4 regions of the Jeotgalibacillus malaysiensis genome follow, and region 2 is predicted to be linked to each of the others. Evidence: predicted binding sites of a transcription regulator. Region 2 holds the regulator's gene; each other region holds the start of a gene.
The links. Region 2 encodes LexA, which represses DNA repair genes until DNA is damaged. Its sites were predicted from a motif close to CGAACATATGTTCG; they were not measured.

Region 1 (7,636 bases), 870 kb from region 2:
TAATAATCTGATCTTTACCCATAGTCAGGTCATCCTTCCGCTTTCAGTTCTAAAACGAGGTCACGCAGCTCAGCCGCTTTTTCAAAATCAAGCGCACGTGCCGCTTCCTTCATTTCAATTTCCATTGACTCAATGACTTTCGCACGTTCCTTCTTAGACATCTTCTTCATCTGTTCAGCAGGTGATACATACTCTTCCGCTTCTTCAACCGCATGTGTTGCACGAATCACATCACGGATTTCTTTATTAATTGTAACCGGTGTAATGCCATGTTCTTCATTATAGGCAATCTGTTTCTCACGTCTTCTCGCTGTCTCTTCCATCGCACGAGACATAGAGTCAGTCACTTTATCTGCATATAAAATAACATGACCGTTTGAGTTACGTGCAGCCCGGCCGATTGTCTGAATCAGTGAACGGTCAGAACGAAGGAAGCCTTCTTTATCCGCATCTAAAATTGTAATGAGTGACACTTCAGGAATATCAAGCCCTTCACGTAATAGGTTGATCCCGATTAAGACATCATATTTACCAATCCGCAGATCTCTGATAATCTCAATCCGCTCAAGCGTCTTTATTTCTGAATGGAGATATTGAACTTTAATGCCAATTTCCTTTAGGTAATCAGTGAGATCCTCAGACATTTTTTTCGTCAGCGTCGTGATCAGCGTACGTTCGTTTTTCTCAATCCGGTCCTGAATCTCACCAAGCAGGTCGTCAATTTGACCTTCACTCGGGCGGATTTCAACGGTTGGATCAAGCAGCCCGGTTGGACGAATGATCTGTTCAACCATTTCATCCGTATGCTCCATTTCATATGGACCCGGCGTTGCTGATACATAAATGGCATTATGCACATGCTTTTCAAATTCCTCAAATTTCAATGGGCGGTTGTCCATTGCTGACGGAAGACGAAAGCCGTGATCTACAAGCACTTTCTTACGGGCCTGGTCACCATTATACATCCCGCGGACCTGAGGAAGCGTTACGTGGGACTCATCAATAACTAAAAGAAAATCGTCAGGGAAATAATCCAGCAGTGTATAAGGCGTTGCACCTGCTTCGCGCAGTGTCAGGTGTCTTGAGTAGTTTTCAATACCTGAACAAAAGCCCATCTCTCTCATCATTTCAAGATCATAGCGCGTTCGCTGTTCGAGTCGCTGCGCTTCAAGCAGCTTATCTTCTTCCTTCATAATCTTCAGCTGTTCTTCAAGCTCTTTTTCAATGTTTTCAATTGCCACACGCATTTTTTCTTCACGCGTTACGAAGTGGGATGCCGGGAATACTGCTACGTGGTCACGGTCACCAAGAATTTCACCTGTCAGGGCATCCACCATCCTGATCCGGTCAATTTCATCGCCGAAAAATTCCACGCGGATACAGTGCTCATCGTTTTTAGCTGGGAAAATTTCAACTACATCGCCTCGTACACGGAACGTTCCGCGGGTAAAGGCAATATCGTTGCGCTCATACTGTATGTCAACGAGTCTTCTAAGCAGCTGGTTCCGCTCGATTTCCATCCCGACCCGGAGTGAAACTACCAGTTCTTTATATTCTTCAGGCGAACCTAAGCCGTAAATACATGAAACGGACGAGATAATAATGACGTCATCACGCTCAAACAGTGAAGATGTCGCTGAATGACGCAGCTTATCAATTTCATCATTGATGCTGGCGTCTTTTTCTATAAATGTATCGGTCTGAGGCACGTAAGCTTCAGGCTGATAGTAATCATAATAGCTGACAAAATATTCGACAGCGTTATTTGGGAAGAACTCTTTAAACTCACTGTAAAGCTGTCCGGCAAGCGTTTTGTTATGTGCAATGACCAGCGTTGGTCTTTTCACTTCCTGTACAACGTTCGAAACCGTAAAGGTCTTCCCTGTCCCAGTCGCACCAAGCAGTGTCTGATGCCGCTTCTTCTTTTCCACACCCTCTACAAGCTTCTTAATTGCAGCAGGCTGATCCCCCGCCGGCTGATATTTTGACTGCAAATCAAATTCCTGCACCATTCGTTCAACGCCTCCTATACTTCTTTTCGATAAAACCTTCTTCTATATTCATACCCTTTATGATGAAATGAAACAGGGTTTTAGGCAAATTAATTGTCTCAACTAGTTTACCACCATGAGATGAAAATTAACAGCAAAAAGCGAACATACATTCTTAAAATGTGTTTTGAGCTTGATAACCGCTAAACCTTTCCGTGGAGGGTTGCGCTTTCCTGCCCCCGGACTGTGAGCCTCCTCGAGCTAAAGCTCTGCGGGGTCTCACCTGTCCTTTTCCGGGGCGGGAGTCTCCACCCTCCACTACAAGGTTCAGCTAAGTATAATAATGGAATTTATATGGATGTAAAAATATGGATCGGAATTTTTGAAAAATGGATTCTCATTCAGCTGATCGGAGCGTAAGGCGGCGACTCCGGCACGATTAGTTGGAAGCTGAGACCCCACAGGCGAAGCCGAGGAGGTCTAATGGAGCCACAAAACGGCTCATCCAGGAAAGCGTCCGCCTGAAGCGCAGGTCAGCGGTTCTCCAGACACACACAGAAAAACAGCGCCGAATCTATGCGATTCCGCGCTGTTTTTCTGTGTAGTTCTTCATATATCGGTTGACGTACCAGAGACCGAGTGTCAGTGAAGCTGCGTCGACGATGATGACATACCAGCTGCCTGTATAGCCTTTATAAGAGGAGCCGGCAATCAGTGCAATCGTCAGCAGCATTGCAATCGTGCGGCTATATGTGATTCGGGTAAATAGGATAACGAGTAATGCCGGAAGAAACATGGCCATCAGAATTTTTGTGCCCATTTCATCACCTCACGATTCAATCATACTGAACTCATTTTGATGCTGCAATAAGATTTTCCGTTATTTTGCTTAATTCTGAATGAGGAATAAACTTTTCAGCGAGCATATCAGGCAGCACACTCTCGAGGAAAAACGCCACGCTCGTCATTTCTCTAAACTTCAGGATAGTGGATAATGCGTCCTGATAGATCTCAAGGAAAATCGGTTCAGGGTTTCCTTTTTGTATTTCACCAAACGATTCATACAGCAGATCAATTTTATCCGCGACAGATAGAATATTTCCTTCAAGCGTGCGATCCTTGCCTTCTTTAAAACGCGCAAGGTAAATCGACTGATACTCTTCAGGAAATTCTGCCTGCACAAACCGGTGCGCCATCTCCTCCTCCACTTCACTGAACAGACGGTTTAATTCAGAGGATGCGTATTTAACCGGCGTTTTGATATCACCCGTAAAAATTTCAGGGTAATCATGGTTCAAAGCTTTTTCATAAAGGTTTTTCCAATTGACAGTTTTCCCATGGTGCTCTTCAACTGTACCAAGAAACTGGGCAATTTTTGTCACTTTAAATGAATGAGCGGCAACTGTGTGTTCATTGTATTTAAACTTGCCTGGACAGCGGTAAAGCTTTTCCATATCCGATAAACTTTTAAAATAATGATGAATCCCCATGAGCTCACCCCGTTAATTTTAGCTAATCGTAGCATTCACAGTGTGTAAAGTACAATACATAGTATGTGAAAAATTTGCTAAAAGATTTGGGTGGGAAGGGGTTTGTTTAATTCAATCATCTTTGTGATTATTCCATCACCTTTTATTTTATTCGATCAGGTCCAGCGTCATTTCAGCCTCAGCCACTTTACATGTAGTTAATTCTTACACCTTTCAACTTTTATCCATCATCAATCAAATTAATTCAATCATCATTCTGATTATTCAACGCCACAGCATCTCGCACCGCGCATCCCGAAAACAAAAACAGCCCGATTCCTCAGGCTGTCTCACGTTTACGATCTTCAATTAAAATCAGTCCAAGCTGATAATGCTGACCTTCATACAATGCTGCCTGCGTGTAGCGGATTTCGCCTGCATGGTTGAATACTTCAAGCTTACTGTGAGCGCGGTTTTTCTGGACCGCCTCATAAAATTCACGTTCATTTCGTACAACAATGCCATTGACCTTATGGACCATTTCACCACGCACGAGACCCATTTTTGCAGCCGGCGTGTCAGGAAGTACGTCAATAATCATGACGCCTTTGTCCCCGTTCAGGAAATGATAACCGGATTTTCTGCAGACAGCACGTGTTTTCAGCAGAATGAACAATCTGCCCGCAAGCGCAATGCCAAATGCTGCGTAAATCAGATACGGTGCCCAGAGTGAGCCCGCTGCGATTACAGCAGAAAGTACACCGAGCCATACAACCTGCGCTCCGGTTGATCTTAAGATATTTTTCGGCAGGTCATGGACTACTGTTAACTGATAACCGAGTATAGCCGGGAAAATCAGCAGCGAGAAAGTTTCACCTGCACCGATAAGCGGCCACCAGCCTACTTCACTGATCAGTCCATTTGGGACAGGAATCAGCAGCGGCACAAGCCAGATTCTTTTTGTAAAAAATGCGCCGGCCTTCATGCCACGCGGAGTCCGGACCAGGCGGGGTGACGTCTGTTTCACTGAGTTCAGCTGAATCATAAGCCCTTCAGCAATCAGCAGTAACCCCATGATGATCCCTGCAGCTGTAAATACTTCCGGCAGTGCAGGCACCAGGTCAGGAACCGTGACATCAAAACGATCGAGCCCGATGATTGCTGCAAGCACAACAGGAAATAGAAACCCTGCAGATAAAAGCCTGAACTGGCCTGTGACTGCAGCTAAAATCATGACGAGACTAACTGCATAAATCCAGAATGTGTCCATTACGATCCCTGCTCCACTGATGACTGCTGATAAAACAAGTCCAACTGCCAGAGAAACACCAAAGAAGCTGATTAATTCTATGTACCATGGTTTGACCGCTGTTCTGACGTCCCTGCGTTCTCTTTTCAATCTGACAGCTCCTGCAGCAATTGCTGCGATCACGCCAATGATCAGCACTGGATTTAACAGACCCAGCAGCGCACCAGGCAATTCATTTAACCATTGATTGAACATACGATCCCCCCGGTCGATAACAAATTCTTGTATTTATTGTATCAGACCTGAGGGATTCACAGTATAGGAATTTCGCCCGGTCCACACGTTTCTTTATGTGAACCGGACGGGATATTTAATGCTTCGCAATAAATTCGATTGCAGATTGCAGCTGGTGATCGTGATTTGGATTCTTTTTATATAACTCAAGTGTTGATTCCAGCTTTTTTAAAGTTGAGGTATTCACTTCACCTGTTTCTTTCAGACGCGATTTCTTCTGGAAATCACGGATAGCTTTTTCAGTCTGTCCACTGAAGTAGCCATCGGTGCGGTCGATTTCGTAGCCGAGTCCATCGAGCAGTCTCTGAAGTGAAGCAACTCTTTCATCATTCATGCCTTTTTTCAGTACAATGGATGATTGAACAGGGGACAGCTCAAAGATCTCGGGCTGGACAACCTCTAAAGTTGGCTGAATGCCTTTACGGTGTATCCAGCGCTTATCCGGTGTAAGCCATTTGGACACAGTCAGCTTCATCTGACTGCCGTCGCCAAGCTCAAGTGACTGCTGCACTGTTCCTTTACCGAAAGTTTTCGTACCAATCAGCGTATATCCTTCCACTTCATACATTGCTGCTGCAAGAATCTCTGAAGCTGAAGCGCTGCCTTCATCGATTAAGACAACAACTGGATATTCCTTTTTATTTTCAGAAGCTGAAGTTAAAGCTTCTCTTTTCCCGGAGCGCTCCTCCACATACATAAACGGTTTCTTATTTGTGATAAAATTGCCAAGTACTTCCTCCACGCTCGACAGCAAGCCACCCGGATTTCCTCTTACATCAATAATTAATCCGGACAGCTCTTCCTTCTCAAGGTCAGCTAAAGCAGCTTTAACATCCTTGCCTGTTCCCTCACCGAACGTTTTAATTTCTATGTACCCAGCCTTTGCCCCTTCACGTTCATAAAGCTGATGGGAAACCGTTTCTACAGGAATATCATCCCGCACCACGTTAATTGTTAATGACTTTTCAGCTTCGCCTCTCAAAATACCGAGCTGTACGCGGCTACCTTTAGGTCCTCTGATTTTAGAGGTCAGATCGTAAATGGTCAGCCCGTCTATTTCTTCATTATCTACTTTTGTAATGACATCATTCGGCTTCAGTCCAGCCTTTTCAGCCGGTGATCCTTTTAGCGGAGCAACTATGATAAAGCTGCCTTCCTGCTGTGTAATTTCAGCACCGATCCCACTGAATGATGAGTCGAGTGAATCATGGAACTGCTTCGAGGCCTGTTCATCCATATATACCGAATAGGGATCTCCAAGCGCTTCAACCATGCCTTTTAATGCGCCATCAAGCAGTAAATCCTGATCCACCTTTTCCACATAACTCTCCTGAATCATCTGCTGTGCTTTTTCAATTTTTGACTGTTCAATAGAAGTTTCTTCCGTCACTCTTTTAACAATCCACCGGTCCGCACTGTAATAGACACCTGCTCCCAGTACCATACATATCAGGATCATAAGTACTCTTTTCACCTGCTTCCCCCTCTCTGATACACATTATGAAGCATTTGTTTCACTTAGAAGCCCGTCCAGACTCTTTTCAAGCTGTGCTGCTGTTACGGGTCCGTAAAATGTTTCATAAATCCTCCCGTCAGCAGTCATCATGACAGTAATGGGGATTGTAAATACTTTGAATGTCTTCTGGAGGCGACCTTCCTCATCCATGGCAATCGGAAAAGAAACCTGATGCTCTTTAACAAAATCAGAGACATTCTCTTTGCTGAACTCCTCCTTCGTCAAATTCACACCAATCATCTTTACATCAGGATGTTCGGCCGAAAACTTTTTTAACTCAGGCATTTCCTCAATGCAGGGCGGACACCAGCTTGTCCAGAAATTCAGAATCAGTGGCTTACCGATGAAATCTTTTTTGGAAAGCTCAGTGCCATCTTCCATAATCAGCGTAAATTCAGGCGCATCCCTTAACGCCGTTTTCATAGCAGGTTCGCTTGGCGCCGGCTCAACACTGACCAGAAAAAATAATCCCGCACAGCACAAAACAGCAAATGCCCATCCAGCCAACCCTAATTTCTGAACCGTCATATACTGTCCCTCCTCGTGAGGAAGTATATGAAGCAGGTTGGGTTTCATGCCATGGGTTTTGCTGTTTATGGCGGTGGTTTTTCCATTATTTATGTGGCGCACTGGGGACGGAGTTAAGTGGTTCATTTTTAGAATCATTCTAAAATCGGCACACTCAACTCCGTCCCCAGTGTGCCGGTGTACCGCACTAAAAAACTCCCAAACCGAAGTTTGGGAGTCTGCTAGATTAGAATGAGATATATTTACGTGGGTTAACAGCATTTGACTTAGAGCCGTTCCATGCGCCTTCGTGAAGTTCGAAGTGAAGGTGAGACCCAAATGAGAATCCTGTGTTACCCATGCCGCCAATGTATTGGCCTTTTTCAATGAACTGACCATTTGATACTGAAATACTGCTTAAGTGAGCATATACAGTTGTGAAAGTCTGTCCGTTAACACTGTGAGTTAAAATGATCATGTTACCATAACCACCATTTTCACCGCCAGCTGCTTTAACAACATAACCATCTGCTGCTGCAACAATCGCTGAACCCGTACCATTAGCTACATCAATTCCATAATGATAACGAGTCTTACCATTTAGGATATC
Region 2 (7,636 bases):
CGAACACTACGATTAAAATGGCACCAATTTGTCTGATAAAGTCCTGGTATTGGATAAACACATCAGAGATCCAAGTTGAAGTAAATGCCAGCCCTATAAAAACCAGCAGAAAACCCAATAGAAAGAATAATGTATGCAGAAGACTGGATTTCTGTCTCATCCCTTTACCCTTAGATAAATCGTCAACTGACATTCCAGTAATATATGACAGAAATGCTGGATAAAGCGGTAACACACAGGGAGATACAAAGCTTAAAAATCCTGCCCCGAATGCCCATAAAATATTTAAATCGCCCATAAAAACACTCCGATCCGTATTCGCTAGCTTCATTTTAGCAAATCTGCCGTCAGTTCTCATTGTCCTGAATATAATATGTACATAACAATTTTAAAGAAGTTATAGTTTTGTCACAAATGAACTTGTAAAAATAATGGAATTAGGGATTAATTTCTTTTCAATTTCCCCTTTTTTCTGTATACTAGACCCTAAGTTAATTGAATGACAAATAATGTATAGGTTCCTGCTACAGAGGATCCTGATGAAAGGGTAGACTTTGAATGGGGGAGCAACAAAAAAAGCTACTTGAAGCAATTGAAAAAAAACGTCAGGTATTAATACGTACCGCTGCACAAGAAGGATTATCATCCCCTTCAGCTGTCCGTTATTCACAGGAGCTTGACGATCTGCTTAATGAATTTGAGAAAACACACACTTACAGTCCCGCTGCGTTAGAAGTGCAGACAAAATAAAAAAGACTTCCGGCTGATGGAAGTCTTTTTTATTTTTCTTTGAATGTTGCGTTCTTTTAAAAAGCTGTGTAATGATGTCGCAGGTTTTAACTAAAGCATAATAAAAGGTACCTCTATTAGATAGAAGTACCTGTTAATTTATTATTTGCCCTGTTGTTTATTCATAGCACTCATCATCTGATTGATTTTCTTCTGCGACGGTTTCATACCCATCTGCATCATCATCATGCGAAGCATTTGCTCATTGATTGGCGGGTTCTTTTTAAGATAAGTCATCATATATTTACGTGCGATGAAGAATCCAAGTGCGACTCCGGCCAGCAAAGCAACAACAATTAACACAATTGCAAGCCATAATTCCATTTCATATTGCCTCCTATTTGTTACTTTCATATAAAAGTGTACAAGAACACTGCGCATTATACAATCATTTATTACAGAATTCGAGCAGTTATATTAAATTTATTTTAACATCTTAAGGTCCTTTTCACAAATAAAGCCGGTGAGCAGTTTTCATGCTCACCGGCTTTAAAAACCTAATTAAGATTGTAACAAAGCTTCCACTCTTTTTACAACATTTTCAACTGTGAAACCGTACTCTTCAAGCACTTTTCCACCTGGAGCCGAAGCACCAAATGTATCAATACCTAATACGTCTCCTTCATCACCTGTATAACGTTCCCAGCCAAGTGGCGAGGCCATTTCAAGCGCAAAACGCTTTTTCACGTTTTTTGGCAGAACAGACTGCTTATAGTCAGCTGACTGCTTTTCAAAGCGATCCCAAGATGGCATAGATACAACTGCAGCATCAATGTTTTTCTCGCGAAGTGATTGCTGAGCTTCATATGCAAGACCCACTTCAGATCCACTAGCAAGCAGAAGTACATCTGCTTCACCCTTTTCAGCTGGTGAAATCACATATGCACCTTTTTTAACGCCTTCATAAGCGCTATCAGCAGAACCAGGCATCGTCGGAAGACCCTGACGCGTTAATACAAGCGTTGTAGGATGATCCGTTGCTTCCATTGACAGCTTCCATGCAGCTGCAACTTCATTACCATCAGCCGGCCGTATCACTGATAATCCAGGCATTGCTCTAAGTGATGGTAATTGTTCAACAGGTTCATGTGTCGGGCCATCTTCACCGACTGCAATACTGTCATGAGTGAATACATAAGTAACCGGAATACCCATTAATGCTGACAGTCTGATGGCCGGTCTGACATAATCGCTGAATACAAAGAATGTACCTCCGTAAACGCGAAGCCCTCCGTGTAGCGCCATTCCATTCAACGCTGTTCCCATTGCGAACTCACGTACACCAAACCAGATATTTCTGCCATCTGGTGTTTCAGGTGTAAAGTCTGCTTCATCCTTCATCATCGTGTTATTAGATCCCGCAAGGTCTGCTGAACCTCCAAACAATGTTGGGACAGTTTTAGAGATCGCATTTAATACCTCTCCTGAAGATGCACGGCTTGCAAGTGATTTACCTTCCTCATATACAGGAAGATCCTGATCCCAATTATCAGCCAGTTTTCCATTAATCGCATCTTCAAGCTCCTGCGCTAATTCAGGATAAGCAGATTTATAGCTTTGGAATTTTTCATTCCATTCTTTTTCTTTCTCACTGCCAGTTTGAACAACAAGCTCTTCAAAACGCTTATAGACTTCATCTGGCACATAAAATGCTTCTTCTGCTTCCCACTGGTAAGCTTCCTTAGCAAGTGTAGTTTCGTCCGTACCGAGAGGAGCTCCGTGTGCTTTTGAAGTACCGGCTCTGTTAGGAGAACCGAAACCAATCACAGTTTTAATTTCAATCATTGTAGGACGGCTTGTATCAGCCTGTGCTTCCTTAATTGCATCCGCAACATCAGCTACATCATTACCGTCATCTACACGGATATATTGCCAGTTATATGATTCAAATCTCTTTTTAACACTCTCAGAAAACGAGCGGTCAAGATCGCCGTCGAGGGAGATATCATTTGAATCATAAAGAACGATCAATTTATCCAGCTGAAGATGTCCTGCAAGTGACGCTGCTTCTGAAGAAACACCCTCCATTAGGTCGCCATCGCCACATAATGCATAAGTATAATGGTCAACCACATTGTGGGTTTCACGGTTGTACTTGGCACCTAAATGCTTTTCAGCCATTGCCATTCCTACAGCCATACCAATTCCCTGTCCAAGCGGTCCAGTAGTTGCCTCCACGCCTTTCGTATGTTTGTATTCAGGGTGACCTGGCGTTTTAGATCCCCATTGTCTGAAATTTTTAATCTCATCAAGTGATAAATCGTATCCGGAAAGATGCAGCAGGCTGTAAAGAAGCATCGAGCCGTGTCCTGCTGAAAGTACAAAACGATCACGGTCAAACCAGTCCGGGTTCTTCGGGTTGTGATTCATAAATTGAGTCCATAAAGTATATGCAAATGGAGCAGCCCCCATAGGCAGTCCCGGATGACCCGAGTTCGCTTTATCAATTGCATCAATTGATAACGTTCTGATTGTGTTAATTGCTAAGTCGTCTGTCTTGTTAAACATCATCTACATCCTCTCTAAACTCACGTGATACGTCTTATTGTACAAAAAAAAAGAAGAGATGTACAAACATCTCCTCTTTTATTCATAATTCTTCAGATTCATCAATGGTACAAGAAAATAATTAGTTCATCTTATTCCTGTTCTTTGCATCCTTGAGCTTTTGTGGAGTTACATCTTTACCTTCCGGGTCAACAACAGTCACATTTTCAATTGTCTGTTTCATTGATCCTCTGAATGCCTGTAAATATTCCTGTCTCAAAACCTGCTGTTCCTCAGCTTCAGTCCTTGTGAGCGTATCTTCTTTTGATTTTTTAGAGAGTTCATTTATTCTTTTGATTTTCTCATTAGATAACATGTCTTTCACCCTTTCTTTCAGGTAGGCTTCTATGTATGTTAAAAGAAAGGGGGAAGTTTGACAAGTAATATGTTTACTTCGCTTCTGATTCCATATATTCCGTATACCTTCTATGAACGGTCGCCTTGGAAACCGGATGACCTAGTCCGCGTAAAACAGATGAAATCTCCTGGAACGTCAGACCGTTACCGCGGAGTCTTACAATTTCATCTACCGGGATTTCAATCTTATCCCTTCCTTCTTTATTACCACGGTTTTTCAGATTCTTTTGAGGTTTAAATCCTTTTTCAACTGCCCGCTTCATCCCTCTTTTTATCTTCAGATTATGAAGTTTTCTCTGATGCTCCTCAACCATACTGACAATCTGGAGGATCATTGAATCTGATTCAGACAGTTGCAATTCACCATCATGAGCGATTGTATATATTTTTATACCCTCTTTTTGAAGCGTGTGTAACAATGCGATCTTCGCATTTCCGCGTCCTATCCGTGTTTCATCCTGAATTAAAAGACCTTCTGCTTCATATAAACGTACATGATCAAGCAGTTCAAAAACACCTTCTCGATCCAGGTCATATCCACTTTCTTTTTTACTGATAATTGAAACGATCTGGTAGTTCATTTTATCAGCAAGAATTTTCAATTCATCTTCCTGCCGTGAAAGTGAAGTCTCCTGAGTTTCTTTTTCAGTACTGACTCTGCAGTAAATTATTACCTTCAACACGATCACTCCTTATTTCCGATCAGATGCCAGGTGAATCGCGTCATCACTGAATTTAAATGCCTCTTCTGGTACGGGAAGCTCCAGCTGTTCTCCTGCCACTATCATATGAGAGGAAAGTCCGTTATGTTCAGTTACCCATTCTATAAACCCTTCAGGCGTCATAGAAGTATGGCTTGCGTATTCTTCAGCATACGCCCAAAGCGTGTCCCCTTTTTGCACTGTAATTTCTGCATACGTTGCATCACTGTCAGCTGTATTCGTAAAAACAAGAAATAAGCTGAAAAAAAGTGCAGTCACCACGAATAGAATAACAAATGAATATTTTCTCCACAATGCAGTCATGATTGATCGCCTCCATCGAATATGTGTTCGCTTTTATTATTTTGAGTATAATACGAACATTTGTTTTGGTCAACACAAAAAACTCGAACTTATGTTTGTATTTTCAAAACCCATATGCTATAATTTAGAAAAGTTTTAAACTGAAAAGAGGTGCTGCAATATGAAGAAATTATCAAAGCGACAGCTTGATATATTAAACTTTATAAAACGTGAAGTTCAGGACAAAGGTTATCCGCCTTCTGTCCGAGAAATTGGACTTGCTGTCGGATTAGCTTCAAGCTCTACGGTACATGGACATCTTGCAAGACTTGAAAGTAAAGGGTTAATCAGAAGAGATCCTACAAAACCGAGAGCAATTGAAGTCATTTCCCTTGAAGAGGAAAAAATTCCAACTCAACGTGTAGTCAATGTCCCACTCGTTGGTAAAGTAACAGCAGGCTCACCTATTACTGCAATAGAAAATGTGGAAGAATATTTCCCTCTTCCTGAAAGGCTCGCATCTTCAGATGACGCTGTGTTCATGTTGGAGATCATGGGAGATTCTATGATTGAAGCAGGAATTTTAGACGGAGATCTTGTAATTGTTAAACAACAAAATACAGCTAACAACGGTGATATTGTTGTCGCAATGACTGATGAAGATGAAGCAACCGTTAAACGTTTCTTTAAAGAAAAAGACTTCGTCAGACTGCAGCCGGAAAATTCCTCAATGGCACCTATTATTCTTAATAATGTCTCCATACTTGGAAAAGTTGTAGGGGTATACAGACAGGTTCATTAAAAAAGCTGAACGCTTTGACAAAATTGTCAAAGCGTTCAGCTTTTTTAATGTTACTCAGATTTTTTACTGGTTTGATAACACCTTTTTGATATAAGTTGAAACTTCATCCGGAATTTCTATAGGAAGCATATGACCGCCAGTTTCAAACATATGAGGTACACAGGTTCTGATTTTGTTCTCTGCTTCTTCCAGCAGCTGAAAAGGGTCATATATTACTTCTTCACGTCCAACGGCAATATTTACAGGCATCATCAGTGATGCAAGTTCCTCACTTTTAAACTTTTTTGGTGGTGTCATCACATATTCCCAGCTGACATATTTTTGCCCAAGAAAGTAAAGCTTAAAAAGCTTCTCATGTCCCTCCTGCCTCCTCACAGTCAGCCACCTGCAAAATTGATTAATAACCAGTGACTCCCTGGGAATCAGGTTGGTGAGCAGAAGTCTTGAATAGAACGATCTGTTCATTCTTTTTATTGAAGCAGCAGGCGATAAAACAATCAGTGATTTAACACGGTCAGGGTTTAAAATCGCATAATTCAATGCGTGCCACCCGCCATTTGAATGACCAACGATTGTTACTTTTGCAAGCATTAGAGCATCAAACAGCTCAGTAATCCAAGTTTTATAATCTTCACGTTCGTTTAGGTGTTCTTTCGTGTCGCTATAATTAAATTCTCCGAGTACATCAACAAAATATAATCTGTAATCGTCTTTAAGATTCCTGGCTACTGCATACCATTCAGCTGAACTAAAACCAAAAGCATGAAAAAATACAACTGGTTCATTATCCTGCTGACCACAGGTTAAGACTGATACATCTCCAAACGATGTATTAAAAATTTGTTCTTCATATGGAATATCCCACAACCCCATCACTTTATCATGTGCATTCTTATATTTCTTATAGCCTTCTTTCGATTTAAATCCTCTATATGTGTCTGCCAAGGCAATACCCCCCTCACTATTTACTATACCCAATTTTTTTAAATGCTGTTCTTTTCCATAAAAAAAACCGGAAGCTGTGCAGCTTCCGGTTTCTAGATGATTAATACATTTCTAAATACTGTTCTCTCTCCCATGGGTGAACCTGTGTACGGAACATATCCCATTCGATTTCTTTGGCCTCTACGAAGTGCTCAAAAATGTGATCTCCAAGTCCATCGATAATGACCTGATCTTTCTTCAGCTCTTCAAGTGCTGCAAAAAGAGTGCCTGGAAGATCTTTGATGCCTGCAGCTTCGCGTTCTTCCTTATCCATTACATAAATGTTTCTGTCAATTGATTCCGGTGGCGTCAGACCATTTTTAATGCCATCAAGTCCCGCTTTAAGCATAACTGCCATTGCAAGGTATGGGTTAGCAGATGGATCTACTGAACGCACTTCCACACGAGTACTCATTCCACGAGAAGCTGGAATTCTTACAAGTGGACTACGGTTTCTTGCAGACCATGCAATGTAGCAAGGTGCTTCATAGCCCGGTACAAGGCGCTTGTATGAGTTTACAGTAGGGTTTGTTACAGCTGTAAATCCTGAAGCGTGCTTAAGGATACCCGCCATAAATTGCTTCATTGTTTCACTAAGCTGCTTATCAGCATTTTCATCAAAGAATGAGTTTTTACCCTCTTTGAATAGTGACATGTTAAAGTGCATACCTGATCCGTTAACACCAAATAGTGGCTTAGGCATAAACGTTGCATGTAAACCATGCTTTCTTGCAATTGTTTTAACAACAAGCTTAAACGTTTGAATATCATCACAAGCAGATACGGCATCAGCATATTTAAAGTCGATTTCGTGCTGACCAGGCGCAACCTCATGGTGAGAAGCTTCAATTTCAAAGCCCATTTTTTCAAGTTCAATTACAATATCCCGGCGGCAGTTTTCCCCAAGATCAGTTGGTGCAAGGTCAAAATATCCACCTTTATCATTTAACTCAAGTGTTGGTTCACCGTTAACATCCAGCTTGAACAGGAAGAATTCCGGCTCAGGCCCTAAATTAAAATCAGTAAATCCAAGCTCCTCCATCTCTTCTAGAACGCGCTTTAAGTTGTTTCGCGGATCTCCTGAGAATGGTGTACCATCCGGATTATAAATATCACAGATCAAACGGGCAACTTTTCCATCACCAGCTGTCCA
Region 3 (7,636 bases), 660 kb from region 2:
TAACTGGTCATATTCAGCATCAGGAACTGAAGGCTTGTCCAGAACATGATATTCATAATTGTACTTGTTCAGCAGCTCATGCAGCTCCTGTACTCTTTTTTCTATGGTCTGACTCACAGGCTCAACTCCTTATGTCACTTTGTTAACAGGTGCAAATTTCGCAAGCAGGCGTTTAACGCCGGTCGGGCTTGGAAATGCGATATCAAGCTCCATTGAATCCCCTTCACCCTTTACGCTGACAACTGTACCGGTGCCCCATTTACCGTGCTGTGCTTTATCTCCAACACTCCATCCAAGATCACTGCCTCCGGTGTTACGCGGTGCAGGGCGTCTGACAGGACTTTTTCTCGGCTGTGGTTTTGAAGGTGAGCCGAAGCTTCTGCTGCCTGAAGAAATTTCTTTTTTCATCGGCTCTTCAAGCAACTCAGCTGGAATTTCAGCAATAAACCTTGAGACCGGGTTCATATTTGTCCGTCCGAATAACGTCCTCATCTGAGCGTTTGTAATAAACAGCTCTTCTTCTGCCCGTGTAATCCCAACGTATGCAAGGCGTCTTTCTTCTTCCATTTCAGCCTCTTCCATCAGTGAGCGGCTGTGGGGGAATACGCCCTCTTCAAGCCCCATCAGGAAAACAACAGGGAACTCAAGACCTTTTGCAGAGTGCAATGTCATTAATGTAACGGCATCAGACGGAGCATCATCTTTATCGAGCTGATCAATATCTGCAACCAGTGCAAGATCTGTCAGAAACGCAATCAGACTCTTATCATCGCTCGCTTTTTCAAATTCTTTTGTTACAGACAGGAACTCATCAATGTTTTCAAGCCTGCTCTGTGCTTCAATTGTCTTTTCGGCCTGAAGTGCTTCACGGTACCCTGACTTTTCAAGAATATCCTCTACCAGTTCAGTCACTGATAAATATTCTTGCATCTGTGTAAAGTTCTTAATAAAATCACGGAACTCAAGGACTGTCTTTGCAGCTTTGCCGCTTAAGCCGATAAAATCTGCAAGCTCAAGCGCATTGTACATCGACATCTCGTTATCACGCGCGTAGTTTGCAATTTTATCGAGTGAAGTCGTACCTACGCCGCGTTTTGGTACATTAATAATTCTGATCAGACTGATATCATCATCCGGATTGGCAACAAGCCTGAGGTAGGCGAGGATATCTTTGATTTCTTTTCTGTCATAGAACTTTGTCCCTCCGACAATGGTGTACTCAATATTGGACTTCATGAGTACTTCCTCCATAACACGTGATTGCGCATTGGTTCTGTAGAGAATCGCAAAGTCAGAAGGCTTTCTCACGCCTGAACGGACCAGTTCATTGATCTTACCGGCAACGAATTGTCCTTCACCCTGCTCACTGTCAGCACGGACGTACGTGATTTTTTGTCCGCCTTTATTATCTGTCCAGAGATTCTTCGCTTTACGGTTAGGATTATTTTTAATGACTGCATTCGCAGCGTCCAGGATTTTTTCAGTTGAGCGGTAGTTCTGCTCAAGCAGGATCACTTTCGCATTTGGATAATCTTTTTCAAAGGACAGGATATTTGTGATATCCGCGCCTCTCCAACGGTAAATCGACTGGTCTGAGTCACCGACTACACAAAGATTTTTGAAGCGTGAAGCCAGCTGTTTGACTAGCATGTATTGCGCTCTGTTTGTATCCTGGTACTCATCCACGTGAATGTACTGAAATTTACGCTGATAGTTTTCAAGTACTTCAGGCACGCGTTCAAATAGATGAATCGTCTGCATGATCAGATCATCAAAATCCAGCGCTGAATTCTTGCGCAGCCTTTTTTGATATTCAGTAAATACTTCACTGATCGTCTGGTCAAAATAGCTGCCTGCGTCCTTCGCAAACTGCTCAGGCGTTGTCAGCTCATTTTTCGCTGAGCTGATTGCAGCAAGAATACCACGTGGATCGAACTTTTTCGGATCCAGGTTTTTATCCTTTAATATACGCTTGATCACTGACTGCTGGTCGGTTGAATCAAGAATCGTAAAATTACGGTTATAACCGATTCTATCAATATCTCTTCTTAAAATCCTCACACACATGGAGTGAAATGTTGAAATCCAGACATCCTCAGCCGCTCCGCCAAGTATGCTTCCCACTCGGTCTTTCATTTCACGCGCAGCCTTGTTGGTAAAGGTAATCGCCAGAATATTGTAAGGCGCTACACCTTTTTCAATCATTAAATACGCGATCCGGTGTGTCAGTACTCTAGTCTTCCCGGAACCCGCGCCTGCCATAATCAGCAGCGGGCCATCTGTTGCTTTAATTGCTTTTGCCTGCTCAGGGTTCATCCCGTTTAGCAGACGATCTGTTAAGAATTGCATCGTCGCACCACCTCGAACGTTTGTTCTTATTATAGCCCGGACTTTTTTTCCGGACAACTTTAATCTGTACTTTCTTGAAATAGGCTGATGATTTCCGTTTCAGGGAGACGCTTTCCGCGGACGAACGCTCAGGTCAGGTAGAAAACCACTGCCTTCCGGGGGCTTTCCCGATCGTTTTTCCGCAGGAGTCGCCCCCTTACGCTTCAATCATCAGCTGTGCAGAAATTTACCTGTCTTTTTATATGTTCTAATTTAAAACTGTTTTCAACGCTTCTTTTAAGCTGCTGTAAATGATATCACCGACTACGATGACGTCAGCGTGAGCGGCCATTTCTTTGGCCTGTTTTTCGTTCTTAATGCCCCCGCCATAGAAAAGGACTGTGTTCTCGAGTTCTCCGCTGACTTTTTTCACAAGCGCCGGATCTCCGTATGTTCCGCTGTATTCCATATAAAAAATCGGAAGTGAAAATAGATGCTCAGCCATTCGTGCATAGGCAATCACTTCATCATCACTGATGGCCGCATCCGCTCCCGTTAGAGACGCTGCTTTGCAGTCCGGATTTAAAATGCAGTAGCCTTCTGCAAGAATCTCTTCCCAGTTCATCAGATCACCATGTTCTTTCACTGCTGCGTGGTGAAGGCCTTTGAACCATTTCGGGTCTTCTGTATTTAAAACGGTCGGTATGAAATATAGATCGTAGCCCGGGGTAATCGCTTCAAGAACCGAAACTTCAAGTACACAGGGTACAGTATATCTGCGCACGCGCGCCATCAGATCGAGCACATTTTCAAGTGTCACACCATCAGATCCGCCAACCATGACTGCATCCGTGCCGGATTCACAAATCAGTTCAAGTGCTTCATCTGTTATTTCTTTGTTAGGGTCCAGTTTAAATACATGCTTCCATTCCCGGACATCGTACATCCTAAATCCTCCATTCGAACACTCATTATCCGTACTATTATAGCACCGAAGAAGTGACTCTAAAAGGGATGAGGGAATGAAGTTAGAAAGTATTAAAAAAGAAGATGGAACAAATGTTGTTTCACCCTCTTACTCGTTCCGCTACGCTTCAGGCGGACGCTTTCCGGACGGAGGTTGCTGAGCCTCCTCAAGCTTCGCTTTGCGGGGTCTCAGCTTCCCTCTAATCGTCCCGGAGTCGCCGCCTTCCGCTTCGCTGCACTTTTATTTCACCAAAATGATGTGTAGCTTAATACAATATCTTTCTCGTTCAGCAGTTTAGTTAGTTTTAATGATAATATGCGCAAAACGATTAAGAGGGCAGGACTCATTGTCCTACCCTCTCAAAAATATTACTCTTTATCTTCCCCGCCATCATCACTCTGATGAACGCGTTCAAGGACCATTGCATAGGTATCGTTGCCGTAGTTGAGACAGCGTTTTACGCGTGAAATGGTTGCGGTGCTTGCACCGGTTTGTGTTTCGATTTTATGATAGGTATTCCCTTCACGCAGCATACGTGCTACTTCAAGGCGCTGAGCAAGAGATTGTATTTCATTAATTGTGCACAAGTCATCAAAGAATCGGTAGGCTTCGTCTTTGTCTTTAAGCGAAAGAACGGCTTCACATAGCTGGTCCAGTTCCTTCCCTCTTAACTTATCGATTTGCATCAGACAGTTACAGCTCCTTTTAAAAGTATTGCAAGAGCAAACGTGTGCTCAGCTAAAAATAGGACTCTTTTACATTTTAACGCATTATCGTTGGAAAGAGTACCGTTTTCTTTTTCACATCATAGATTCCACGCTGCGTCACTCTTAAATATGGTAAGTGAGTGGAGCAAAGGAATAGCAAAGTATAAACCGGATCATCAAACGCATATCCGCATTCCTTCAGCACACTGCGCAGTTTCTTTTCTTCTTTCATTATTATTTCCATCGGCTGATCAGACATGACACCGCCCAGCGGCAGAGGAATCTCATGCAGCAGTTCCCCCTGATCAATCAGCACTATGCCGCCACCCATTTCCTTCATTCTCTTAAATGCATCAAGCAGATCTTTTTTACTTTTACCAATCAGTAAAATGTCTCCTGTACTTGAAAATGAGGAAGCAAGTCCGCCAAGATTATTAGCAAATCCTTTAATTAGCGTACAGATCTTCCACTCACCGTAGCGGTCAACAAGCATTAGGAAGCTTTCATCATTATCGCGCGGAAGCTCATTTACACCCGCATCAATGGAAACTGAGTAAGGTTTCGTAATCACATTGTTTACCATATCGATCCCACACGGCATTGAAAATTGCAGATCATCTGCCTCAAGCTCCCAGTCAATTTTAAGCGGATTAATCTCTGACCAGTCCGGAGTAAAGGCCGGTTCCTGTTCTACTCCATCTTTTAAAATCCATTCACCTTTTGACATCACTGATTCTGGTACCGGGTTTAAAGGATCACTCAATATATTTAATGTAGCAAGGCGACCGGTTGCAATCATTCCCTGCATATAATCAAGCCGGTAATACTTCGCAACAGCATAGGAAGCCATATGGTAAGCTTCAATTGGCTCTACACCCTCGTCAATCGCTATCCTGACCAACTGATCCATGACGCCGTTTTCATAAAAGGATGGACTTGATCCATCTGTTGTCATCATCAGTGAATCGAATGAATGGAGGTTCCGCTCCTTTAATTCACTGATCAGCTTCGGAAGATCCGGTCTGATCGAAGAATGTCTGAGCGTTACAGCCAGCCCCTGCTCAAGGCGCTTCCATACATCATCCCCTGACATTGACTCATGATCTCCTGTTACACCCAGCAATGACATTTTTGCAATCGTCTTCTCCGAAGCACCAGGCAAATGACCTTCAACTCTCTTATAGCGCAGCCTTGCCTCCTGCACCCAGCTCAGTAACAGGTCATCTCCCCCTGCAAGTTTAGGCCACGAAGTAAGTTCACCAGCCAGTAATACACTTGGATCATCAAGCCATGACAGGACTTCTCCATTTGTAAAAACTTCTTCTTCTTCACGAAGCTCTGTCTGTGAATCCAGCCTGCTCCACCAATAATAAGTGAGTGGTGACGTTTTAAACTGCTGCATAAAAGGAAGCGCTTTCTTTTTGTCACATAATAAAAGGAGCATTAAATTGTCCTGAATAAAAGTCGTTGTCCCACGCTTTGCTGCATATTCTCCAAAGCTGTGTGGATTATAGAGCTGAAAAGGATGAACATGGGGTTCAATATAACCTGGCACAATCCACTTATCCTCTAGATAAAGCACTTCAGTTCCATTCAGACTTTCAGGCATGTCGCTCCCTGTATAAATAATTCTATCCTGATATATCCATACGTTCCCTTTCACCCACTGATGAAGGGTTGAGTTCAAATAATTCGTATCTGCAAGTACAAGATCAGGTGATTTTGTCCCTTCCAAGATGGAAGTATGGTCTCTTAAATGACTGATCTTCCACGGGAATCTCTGTCCCACTCTCATCACTCCAATAGTTCCTCTAAAAGTTTCATTAAGCTTACCATATTTTACGCGTCACCGCACAAAAGAATTGTGACTTTTTCTTAAACTTGTGCACAAGTGAACATTATCTTAACAAAATACATTTTTTCCTAATAATAATGTTAGAAAATATTTTTTTATAAAGTAATACATAATGATAATTTGTATTTAGATGGAAACTCTATGTTATATGTATTTGCAGGCAACTGATAAGAATATTCAGAAAAAATGTTTTTACACAGTCAGTTAATAGTGGTCTTTTTTTATTTGTATGATATTATTTAGATAACAATATTTTAAGCAAAGAGAGTGATTGTTATGATCGGAGACCGCGTTAAAGCTTTACGAAAAGAAAAGAAAATGTCGCTGACTGAACTCGCTGATCAGGCAGGCGTTGCTAAATCATATATCAGCTCTCTCGAGAGAAATCTTCAACAGAATCCATCTATTCAATTTTTAGAAAAAATCGCACCAGTGCTTGGTGTGACGGTCAACTCTCTGCTCGATCCCGATAGTGACGAAATAAATGTTGACAGCGAATGGGTAAACCTTGCAAAAACAGCAATGGAATCAGGTATTTCTAAGGAACAGTTTAAAGAGTTTATTGAATTTAATAAATGGAGAATCAACCAAAAATAGCCTGTGCAGCATAATTGCTTTGCACAGGCTATTTTATAGATTAATGTATGTCTTACCCAACAACTAAATCATTCCTCCTCCAATTGGTAGAACCTGCTCCTTCCAGGAAATCTCTAATATCCTCCATCGGAATTCCTGCTTGTACAGCCTCCTCAATCAGCGCCATCCATTCTACGTCCACTTCGTTTTTACGACCCATTTACATTCCCCTCCTAAAATACTTTCTACAGTACTTCAGGCGGCTCAGCCGTCATAGCTCCCCTGTCTCTTTATTGGCCTTAGACCCGTAAGCTTTGCGTCCCACCCTTTCAGATGGTTTGCCTTTTTCTGTTCTCTCAAAGCGATTGCAGCATCTGGGATCTTTCCGGGACTTAAAGTTTGAGTTTAGGTATAATTTCTGTTATGAACTTATATTATCACTAGGATAGTAGCAAATAAATAGTCCTATTTACCTAAATATTCTGACTTTTTCAACATTAAATTTATGTTACAATATTACGTTTGTTTTATTTTGCCGAATGCTGGTAAGCAGATTGACGAAAATGCTGATTCAGTTCGTAATAAGAGATTGCTCTGAGAGATGGATATGTAGTAAGGTCTTCACCGCATACCGGACAAATCCAGTTTTCTCTAGTGCTGCTGCTATAAGATGACCTCATACATTTAGGACATTCTTTTCGTACCATTTCATCCCCCCCGTTGTTCTTTATAGAGAATTACCGTACCCTCATTATATGTCAGAACTGGGGAATCACAAGTATGAAAATTGCTTTATACAGGTACAAAAAGAATGTTTTTCTCCTAAATACTCTCACTTACTCCAAATTGAATATATTTACGGAAAATTCTAACTTCTATTTAATGCTTTATTGCCAATATCTTTTCTATAGAAAAAGTGACTTGCATCAACATGGTTAAGCGCATCATATACCTGATCCCGCGCTGCTTCAACATTTTTTCCAGAACCCGCTGCAAGAAGCACTCTTCCTCCATCAGCCACAATTTGTGAATCTACTTTTTTTGTGCCTGCATGGTAGAAAAATGTCTCTGCATTCAAAATAGATTCAACAGAATGTCCCTTTTCATAGGATCCCGGGTAGCCTTCTGATGCGAGCACTACACCAACAACTGTATGATCGCTCCATTTTACTTCTTCAGTTTTATCCTCTAAAAGATTCAGTA
Region 4 (7,636 bases), 810 kb from region 2:
TCATCGAGTACGACCAGATTTTTATCGCCATTCAGTATTCTCGAGACCGTTGCAATAGATACCTTGGATTTGTTTGCTACATCTCTAATATTTGCCAAGTAAAATCACCCCTTTTGTTAACTGCTGATTCAGTTATTTATCTTGTGAATAAAAGATATCAGCGTTTGAAATCGGTTACAATCACTTTTTACCGGTTAAAAGTCGGTAAAATTAAATGTTATTTTATATTCTCATAAAATGGAAGAGTGAAGGTGATCTGCCTGGAGTTTTCACCGGATGAAAGACCTCTGCATATATTAATCCTGTCAATGCAGTTAACTTGCAGCTTCCCTCTACCCCACCACTACGTTAAAGAATTAAATGAAAAAGTATTGACTTTCTATTTTCTTCCGATATACTTTACATACAATTCCGATTAAACTAATAGGATTAGAGAGATAAGCAGGTGATGTTGTGTTTTTATCAATGAATAACGTACATAAGTCTTTTACGAACAATGGAAAGACTGAGCTTGTACTTTCAGATATTCAGCTTGATGTAAAAGAAGGCGAGTTTGTTTCGATCCTTGGTCCATCAGGCTGTGGGAAGTCTACGCTGTTATCGATTGTCGCCGGACTTGCGCATGCGACTGAAGGGTCAATTGAGCTTGAAGGTAAAACGATTAAAGGCCCCGGCAAAGAACGCGGCATGGTATTCCAGCAAGCTGCATTGTTTCCGTGGCTGACAGTTGAGGAGAATGTCATGTTTCCTCTTTTACCGGATATGTCTAAAAAGGAAGCACAGCAAAAAGCGCATCAGTATTTACAAATGGTACAGCTGGGTGCATACACGAAGCATTCACCACACGAGATTTCCGGTGGAATGCAGCAGCGTGTGGCCATTGCAAGGGCGCTTGCGATGGACCCGGCATTACTGTTGATGGATGAACCGTTTGGCGCACTTGATGAGCAGACGCGTTCAAGACTGCATGAAATTGTAGAGAAAATCTTTCTTGAAACGAAGAAAACCATTCTTTTTGTCACTCACAGTATTGCGGAGTCATTAAAGCTTTCTGACCGGATCGTTGTCATGGGCACGCAGCCCGGCACGATTTTAGAAGTGATTGAACTGAACTTCCCGAGACCCCGCTCTCAATCAAAGGAAGAGCTTCTCTATTATGAAGAAAAAATACAGGCGTTATTGAAATCTGAAATTGATAAGGTAACGGAAAAGGAGCAGAAAAATGCAGCCAGCCGTTAAACGCATTATTTTTTACGTATTACTATTTTCTATCTGGCAGGGTGCTGTCTATGTTTTTAATGTTTCCCCATCCCTTCTGCCGGCACCGACAGATGTTTTTGCTTCATTATATGAAGGCTTCAGCAATCTTACATTGGTCTATGACCTTGTCGCCAGCTTTAGACGATTATTTATCGGTCTTGCGATTGCACTGTTACTCGGACTTTTACTTGGTGTCCTGTTAGCGAAATCAAAAACAGCCGATGAGACGCTTGGCTCTCTGATTCTCGCCTTGCAATCTGTTCCAAGTATCGTGTGGCTGCCGCTTGCGATTATGTGGTTCGGTCTGAATGAAATGGCTGTTATTTTCATTGTTGTACTTGGAGCAACGATTGTCATGACGATTAATGTCCGCACGGGGATCATCAATGTGCCCCCGCTTTTCATAAAAGCTGCAAAGACGATGAACTACAGAGGCTTCAGGTTATTCCGGAAAGTGACCATTCCTGCTTCTATTCCCTATGCAGTAACCGGTATCCGCCTTGCGTGGGCATTTGCATGGCGCGCTCTGATGGCCGGTGAGCTGCTCAGCACTGGTCCCGGACTCGGTTACTCACTTCGTTTCGCATCAGATTTTGGAGATATGAGCCGCGTTATTGCGATTATGCTTATGATTATGTTAATTGGGATTATTGTTGACTTACTGTTTTTCCAGCGTGTTGAAAAGAAAGTCCTTAAAAAATGGGGACTGGCAACAGAATAATTTATTGGAGGCGAAAAGAATGAAAAAAAATCTTAGTGCACTATTTTTCCTGGCAGCAATACTGGTGTTATCAGCATGTGGGTCAGACAGCTCATCAGGAAGCAAGGATGAAGTCGTGATCGGCTACTTCCCTAATATTGACCACGTTCCTGCGATGATTGCAAAAGAAAAGCAGTATTTTGAAGAAGCAGTTGGTGAGGGCGTGGAAGTCACATACAAAACATTCCCTGACGGCGGTGCATTTATGACAGCACTGAAAACAGGCGATATTGATGCAGGGTTTGTTGGACCTGGTCCAGTAATGAACAACTACGCTAACGGTGCGGATGTTAAAATCCTTGCCGGCGCTTCATCAGGTGGTACAGTCGTTGTTGCAAGTGAGCAAAGTGGGATTGAAGGCTTAGAGGATTTAGAAAACCATACATTTATTACACCTGGTATCGGGTGCACGCATGACGTTCAGATGGAAACATTCCTGAAAGAACAGGGTATTACTTCAGCGCGTATAGGCGGAACACTCAAGCATGTAACTGGTAACCCGGCTCAGTATCAAGCTATGTTTGAATCAGGTAAAGTGGACCTTGCAGCTGTACCGGAGCCATGGGCATCTACTCTTGTAGCAGCTGGAGCAAAAGTGATCGTTGATACAGACGAGATTGCTTATGGAACAACTTTACCGAATACTGTCCTTGTGACAAGCGGTAAGCTGATTGAAGAAGAAAGTGAACTGATTGATCAGATCACAGCAGCACATGAAAAGAGCATTGCATTTATTGACGAAAATCCTGAAGAAGCACAAACCATTGCAATTGATTCAATCGAAGAAATCACAAACCAGCGCATGGATGAGTCAATCATTGCAAGTGCATGGGAACGCGTAACTTACACAACTGAAGTAGATGCAGAAGTCATTCAGGCATTTGCCGACTCTTCTCACGACCTGCAGTTCCTGAAAGAGAAGCCGGAGTTTGATGAGCTCGTCGTTTCACAGGATACACAGGTAGGAAGTGCAGAGTAACTATGAAAAAATGGATCACAGTATGCTTTGCACTGCTGATCCTGCAGGGATGTTCATCCGAGGTTAACCTGGATGAACATTTTTCCTTAAATGGGGAGGTCACTGATCTGCAGGCAGTCAATCAAAGCGAAGAACCCTTCCACACAAATGACATGGAGGATGAGATCTGGCTTGCTGCTTTCATCTTCACCAATTGTGATACAGTCTGCATGCCGATGACTTACAATATGTCAGAGCTTCAGGACCAGCTGGATGAGAAAGATCTGGATTATCAGTTCGTCTCTTTCACGATTGATCCGGAACGTGATACACCTGAAATTCTGCAGTCTTACGGAGAGCAGTTTGAAGTGGATTTTGCCAAGTGGGATTTCGTATCGGGCTATGAACAGGAAGACGTTGAGCTGTTTGCTAACAGAGGATTTCTCTCCCCTGCTGCTCAGGTTGAAGGATCTGATCAGTTTGTGCATAGTACGTCCCTTTATCTGATGGTTGGTGACCGGATACTTGAGCAATATGAGATGTCTGTAGATGTGCCTTATGAGGAGATTGTTGAGGCGGTTGAGTTGCTGCAGGATTACTAAATTCTTGAGCAAAGTTCGTATTTATTCGGACTTTGCTTTTTTATGGTTCTATTAAAGTTGGCTTGTGATTTCCGCTTCAGGGGGACGCTTTCCATGGCCGGGCGGTGAGCCAGCAGGCTTCGCCATGCTCTGTCTCACCTGTCCCTTCCTGCCATAGGAGTCGCCCCCTGCAGCGAGAATCACCAGCTGTGCATGAATAAAAATGGGCTTTAACAAAATATTTTTTATCACGAAATCTCTTTTTAACTTCTCTTTTTCTTTGGTGCTATCTTAACAAACAATATAAGCACAAACGCAAAGTCATTTATATGTTGCACTCAATCAATCCTCAACTCATCGATTCCTTCTTCGAAATATGTCCACCGATTAATCTCGATCTTCTTCTCGTCGTACCGCCTTCTGTATAGGAAATGGCTCTTAGCAGTGCCGTAGAGCCAAAGCGCTGACGTACGTCATCCATGACGTAGCCGAGCCGGTGAACTTTTTCGCGGCCGGGATTGAATAGATCCAGCTGCAGAGCTGAATCGTCTGCAAGGTTGGTTAATGAAATAGAAATCTTTCTGACTGTAAATGGCTGCAGGTTTTCATGAAGGATCTCGAGACACACCTCGTAAATTTCCATCGTAATCGAAGTCGGCTTATCCAGTGACTTTGAACGGTGAAATGGTTTAATTGGTGTGCGTTTGCTGTAGCCGACACCCAAATGAATCGTCCGGCCGCCTAAATGTTTGTTCCTCGCCCGTCTTGCTACTTCCTCACACATTTCAAGCAGCACTGCTTCAATTTCTTCTATTTTATTGTAGTCTCTGAGCAGAATCTGACTCTTTCCATAGCTCACCTGTCCCTGAATAATTGGTGCGCCGATCTCAGAGCGGTCAATTCCATGTGCGTGATAATACAATTGATTCCCCATCACGCCAAACACTGATTCAAGATGGCTCAGGTCGTGAGCGGCAAGGTCACCGATTGAGTAAATCCCCATCCGGTTTAACCTTTTTTCAAGCTGACGGCCGATCCCCCACATTGCTGAAAGAGGCTGGAGCGGCCAGAGTTTCTTTGGAATATCTTCGAACGTCCATTCACAGATACCCTTCTTTTTCGCTTCCAGGTCAAGACAGAGCTTGGCAATCAGCATATTTGGTCCGATACCGATTGCACATGGCAGACCAAATTCACGCATCATATCATCAGAGATCATTCGTGCAACAGCGTGCGGTCCTCCCCATAATGAAGACGTGCCATCCACCTGAATAAAGCTTTCATCCACACTGTAGACGTGTATATTTTCTTTTGGAACGAACCTTGTAAAAATCTTCGTGATTTCAGTGGACAGCCTGAGGTACTGCCCCATATCCGGTTCAATTAATTGAAGATCATGTATGTCGGGGATTTCATGACGTCTTGTGCCGGTTCTGATACCATGTTCACTCTTTGCACGCGGAGAAGCAGCAAGCACGACACTTCCCTTTTGCTCCTGGTTACCGATGATTGCAATTTTACATGTTAAAGGATCCAGGCCCAGTTCCACTGCCGTGCAGCTTGCATAAAAGCTTCGCATATCCACACAAAGAATTTCCCTTTTCTTTTCAAGCGAATAGTCAACCTCCATCACCGTCACTCTCCTGTTCAGCATAAGTTTCTTTTTATACTATTACCCACTTTTAAGAAAATTATACGAACAAATGTTCTTTTTAGCAATAAGACGGTTAAAAATAAATGCTGATTTGCGATATTTATTACAGGATAAAATGGGAAAATATAGATTGATCCAGCCTGGAAAGGGATCTGCTCCCGGAAAGTGACGTTGAAATTTCAGCGTATGATGCAGCCGTTTTTTGAAGCTGTTTTCCTAACAAAATAACTGAGTATTCAAATATGTGTGGAGATGTTTATAGCAGAATTCTGTTCCATAGTTAAAACTACAATTTTCTATTACCAGCAGAAATAAATACTTAGCACCCATTAAATAATCTGCAACCCTTTCACTTCACTAACGTCTTATTTAATAAGAGGTGAATCAATTGAAAAAGGTCTTTTTAATTTTCAGCAGTTGCATCATCATCTATACAATCCTGTCAGGCTGCCAGCATTTATCTGAGAAGCCTGCTAATGAACTCGATTTAAAGCCTACAAGCTACAAAAACTTGAACACACTTGATGGTGTATTCATGAGTAAAAAAGCAGGCACACTTTCTCCTTCAGGTATGACTGTATTATTCGAAAACCAATCCAAAAAAGACATCGTGTACGGAGCTGATTATTTACTGAAGGAAAAAATTGATGGGCAGTGGTATGAGCTGCCAGTAATCATAGAAGGGGATTATGGCTTTACTTCCATTGGATATGAACTTCCCCCATCTTCTACGCAGGAGTGGGAAGTGGATTGGACGGGCTTTTATGGGGAGCTTGAAAAAGGGGAGTATCGTTTGATCAAAAGTATACTGGATTTCAGAAAAGCCGGGGATTACGATAAATATTGGGTTTCGGTAGAGTTTGAGATTTGAGCGAAGCTTTGTTCAGAGACGGCGAAAGATGAATGATAAAAATTCATCAATCTTATCTAACTCTCTCATGCTGGCTTTGACAACTTTATTCATATTAAATTCCCTTCCTTAATTACAAAAATCCCTATATATAACGTTCTAAAATTAAGATTCCTCAATACCTTTTCTTAAAATCTCTTTCGCTTCAAGTGAGATCAAATCACTTTGGTAGAGCTTCACGATTGACTTCATCATATCAATCTCATTAAAAGCAGGCGCATTATTAATCGTGTTGCCATTTTTCGTATATCTCATCAACAGCTGCTCCTGATCCCGTGGGGTGCCATTCACAACAGGCGTACACCGGTCAAAAACGATGTCATACGCAGCATCAACATTGTGTGAAATCCGGTCATGGCGAGTGTATTTTACAGTTGGTTTAGACATTGTTTTCCTCCTTTCTACCGCACAAATCTATTAATACCAATTATTTCAAAACAAATCTCTTAACTCAACCTTTATTTTATAACTGTTCTTTGAGCGGAACTTACGTGAATCCTAAACGTCTACTGTTAAAGGAGGTATTTTGAATGGGAGAGAAACTGTGGTTTTTATTATTAAGTATACTCACGGCCGTCATCCTCATTGGTTGTTCAAGTGATTCACAAGAAATTCAAAGCGATCCTGATCACTATCCTGAGGCGAAAGAGGCAGCCTGGACATTTTTGAAAAATCAGGGCTGGGATGATACTGTCGCTGGGGATTGGAAGCGTGCTGAAGTGAGAGAAATTACAGCTGATGAAAGTCATCATCTATTAGAGGATGCATACAGGGGTAAAGATGCATTATATGTGATCTTCAAAAATAAAGAAAACCTGACGAATGGTACACCGAATATTTTGGTTGATCCTGAAACAAATGAAGTCATGGGATACACGGCAACTGAATAACCAGATTGAATCCAACCGGACAGAAAAAAGACGATTGGCCAGCCTTCTGAACCCAAACCATCAAATCGCAAAAACTGAAGTGACATTTTTATGATTACTAATAACGCTTTTAATTTGGGCATAAGGATCGCCAGGTGACATCATCAGCGGCCCAATCATCTGACCACTTTCAAGGTTCTTCAGATGAAAATAAGATAACTGACGGTCTTTATTATTAAAAATTGCATACGCCCAAAATCCCGTATGCTTGTCATTTGATACAATTCCGCTTTCTGTACATTTAAAAATATCTTTATGTGCTTCCATTACCTATCCTCCTGTTAATAGACAGTATTCGCTGCGGCAGTATAGAGACTGCCGCAGCGTCAACCGCTTTTCAATCAGCTGTTTCTTTGCAGCCTTCTGACTCTTGCAGATTCAAATAACCTGATCTCATCTTCTGATTCAGGCAGGACAGGTTCAACGCTTCTTGGCTCACTATTAGCGTTTACTGCCACCATCGTCAGAAATGACTCGGTTGTCAGTGTCCGTTCACCTGTTGCGACGTGCTCAACTTCCACTTTCACATACACTTCCATAGATGTTTTACCTGTATAAGTGACGAATGATTCAAGTGTCAGCAG

Region 1: the regulator LexA is predicted to act here: its motif matches at 2,154-2,167, upstream of uvrB (excinuclease ABC subunit UvrB).
Region 3: the regulator LexA is predicted to act here: its motif matches at 2,363-2,376, upstream of pcrA (DNA helicase PcrA).
Region 4: the regulator LexA is predicted to act here: its motif matches at 5,256-5,269, upstream of LG330_RS05260 (DNA polymerase thumb domain-containing protein).

The regions. Positions count from the first base shown of each region.
Region 1 covers NZ_CP085252.1:2,597,094-2,604,729, forward strand. Annotated here, with positions in the region: gene uvrA (excinuclease ABC subunit UvrA) at 1-22, opposite strand, end outside; gene uvrB (excinuclease ABC subunit UvrB) at 30-2,012, opposite strand; gene LG330_RS13905 (CsbA family protein) at 2,566-2,811, opposite strand; gene LG330_RS13910 (HD domain-containing protein) at 2,843-3,481, opposite strand; gene LG330_RS13915 (hypothetical protein) at 3,801-4,964, opposite strand; gene LG330_RS13920 (S41 family peptidase) at 5,080-6,477, opposite strand; gene LG330_RS13925 (TlpA family protein disulfide reductase) at 6,502-7,047, opposite strand; gene LG330_RS13930 (murein hydrolase activator EnvC family protein) at 7,274-7,636, opposite strand, start outside.
Region 2 covers NZ_CP085252.1:1,731,784-1,739,419, reverse strand. Annotated here, with positions in the region: gene LG330_RS09360 (cytochrome c biogenesis protein CcdA) at 1-298, opposite strand, end outside; gene LG330_RS09355 (Spo0E family sporulation regulatory protein-aspartic acid phosphatase) at 559-750, shown strand; gene LG330_RS09350 (YneF family protein) at 892-1,113, opposite strand; gene tkt (transketolase) at 1,291-3,297, opposite strand; gene LG330_RS09340 (DUF896 domain-containing protein) at 3,419-3,652, opposite strand; gene LG330_RS09335 (recombinase family protein) at 3,726-4,373, opposite strand; gene LG330_RS09330 (LysM peptidoglycan-binding domain-containing protein) at 4,386-4,718, opposite strand; gene lexA (transcriptional repressor LexA) at 4,879-5,499, shown strand; gene LG330_RS09320 (alpha/beta fold hydrolase) at 5,563-6,444, opposite strand; gene glnA (type I glutamate--ammonia ligase) at 6,545-7,636, opposite strand, start outside.
Region 3 covers NZ_CP085252.1:1,070,961-1,078,596, reverse strand. Annotated here, with positions in the region: gene ligA (NAD-dependent DNA ligase LigA) at 1-117, opposite strand, end outside; gene pcrA (DNA helicase PcrA) at 130-2,349, opposite strand; gene LG330_RS06030 (heptaprenylglyceryl phosphate synthase) at 2,597-3,274, opposite strand; gene LG330_RS06025 (YerC/YecD family TrpR-related protein) at 3,664-3,981, opposite strand; gene LG330_RS06020 (adenine deaminase C-terminal domain-containing protein) at 4,058-5,797, opposite strand; gene LG330_RS06015 (helix-turn-helix domain-containing protein) at 6,134-6,454, shown strand; gene LG330_RS06010 (anti-repressor SinI family protein) at 6,507-6,653, opposite strand; cyclic di-GMP riboswitch class I at 6,689-6,786, opposite strand; gene LG330_RS06005 (hypothetical protein) at 6,961-7,140, opposite strand; gene purD (phosphoribosylamine--glycine ligase) at 7,302-7,636, opposite strand, start outside.
Region 4 covers NZ_CP085252.1:919,575-927,210, reverse strand. Annotated here, with positions in the region: gene LG330_RS05285 (LacI family DNA-binding transcriptional regulator) at 1-98, opposite strand, end outside; gene LG330_RS05280 (ABC transporter ATP-binding protein) at 454-1,239, shown strand; gene LG330_RS05275 (ABC transporter permease) at 1,223-1,981, shown strand; gene LG330_RS05270 (ABC transporter substrate-binding protein) at 2,001-2,999, shown strand; gene LG330_RS05265 (SCO family protein) at 3,002-3,580, shown strand; gene LG330_RS05260 (DNA polymerase thumb domain-containing protein) at 3,909-5,189, opposite strand; gene LG330_RS05255 (immunoglobulin-like domain-containing protein) at 5,602-6,084, shown strand; gene LG330_RS05250 (hypothetical protein) at 6,229-6,510, opposite strand; gene LG330_RS05245 (hypothetical protein) at 6,654-7,013, shown strand; gene LG330_RS05240 (hypothetical protein) at 7,074-7,319, opposite strand; gene LG330_RS05235 (acyl-CoA thioesterase) at 7,394-7,636, opposite strand, start outside.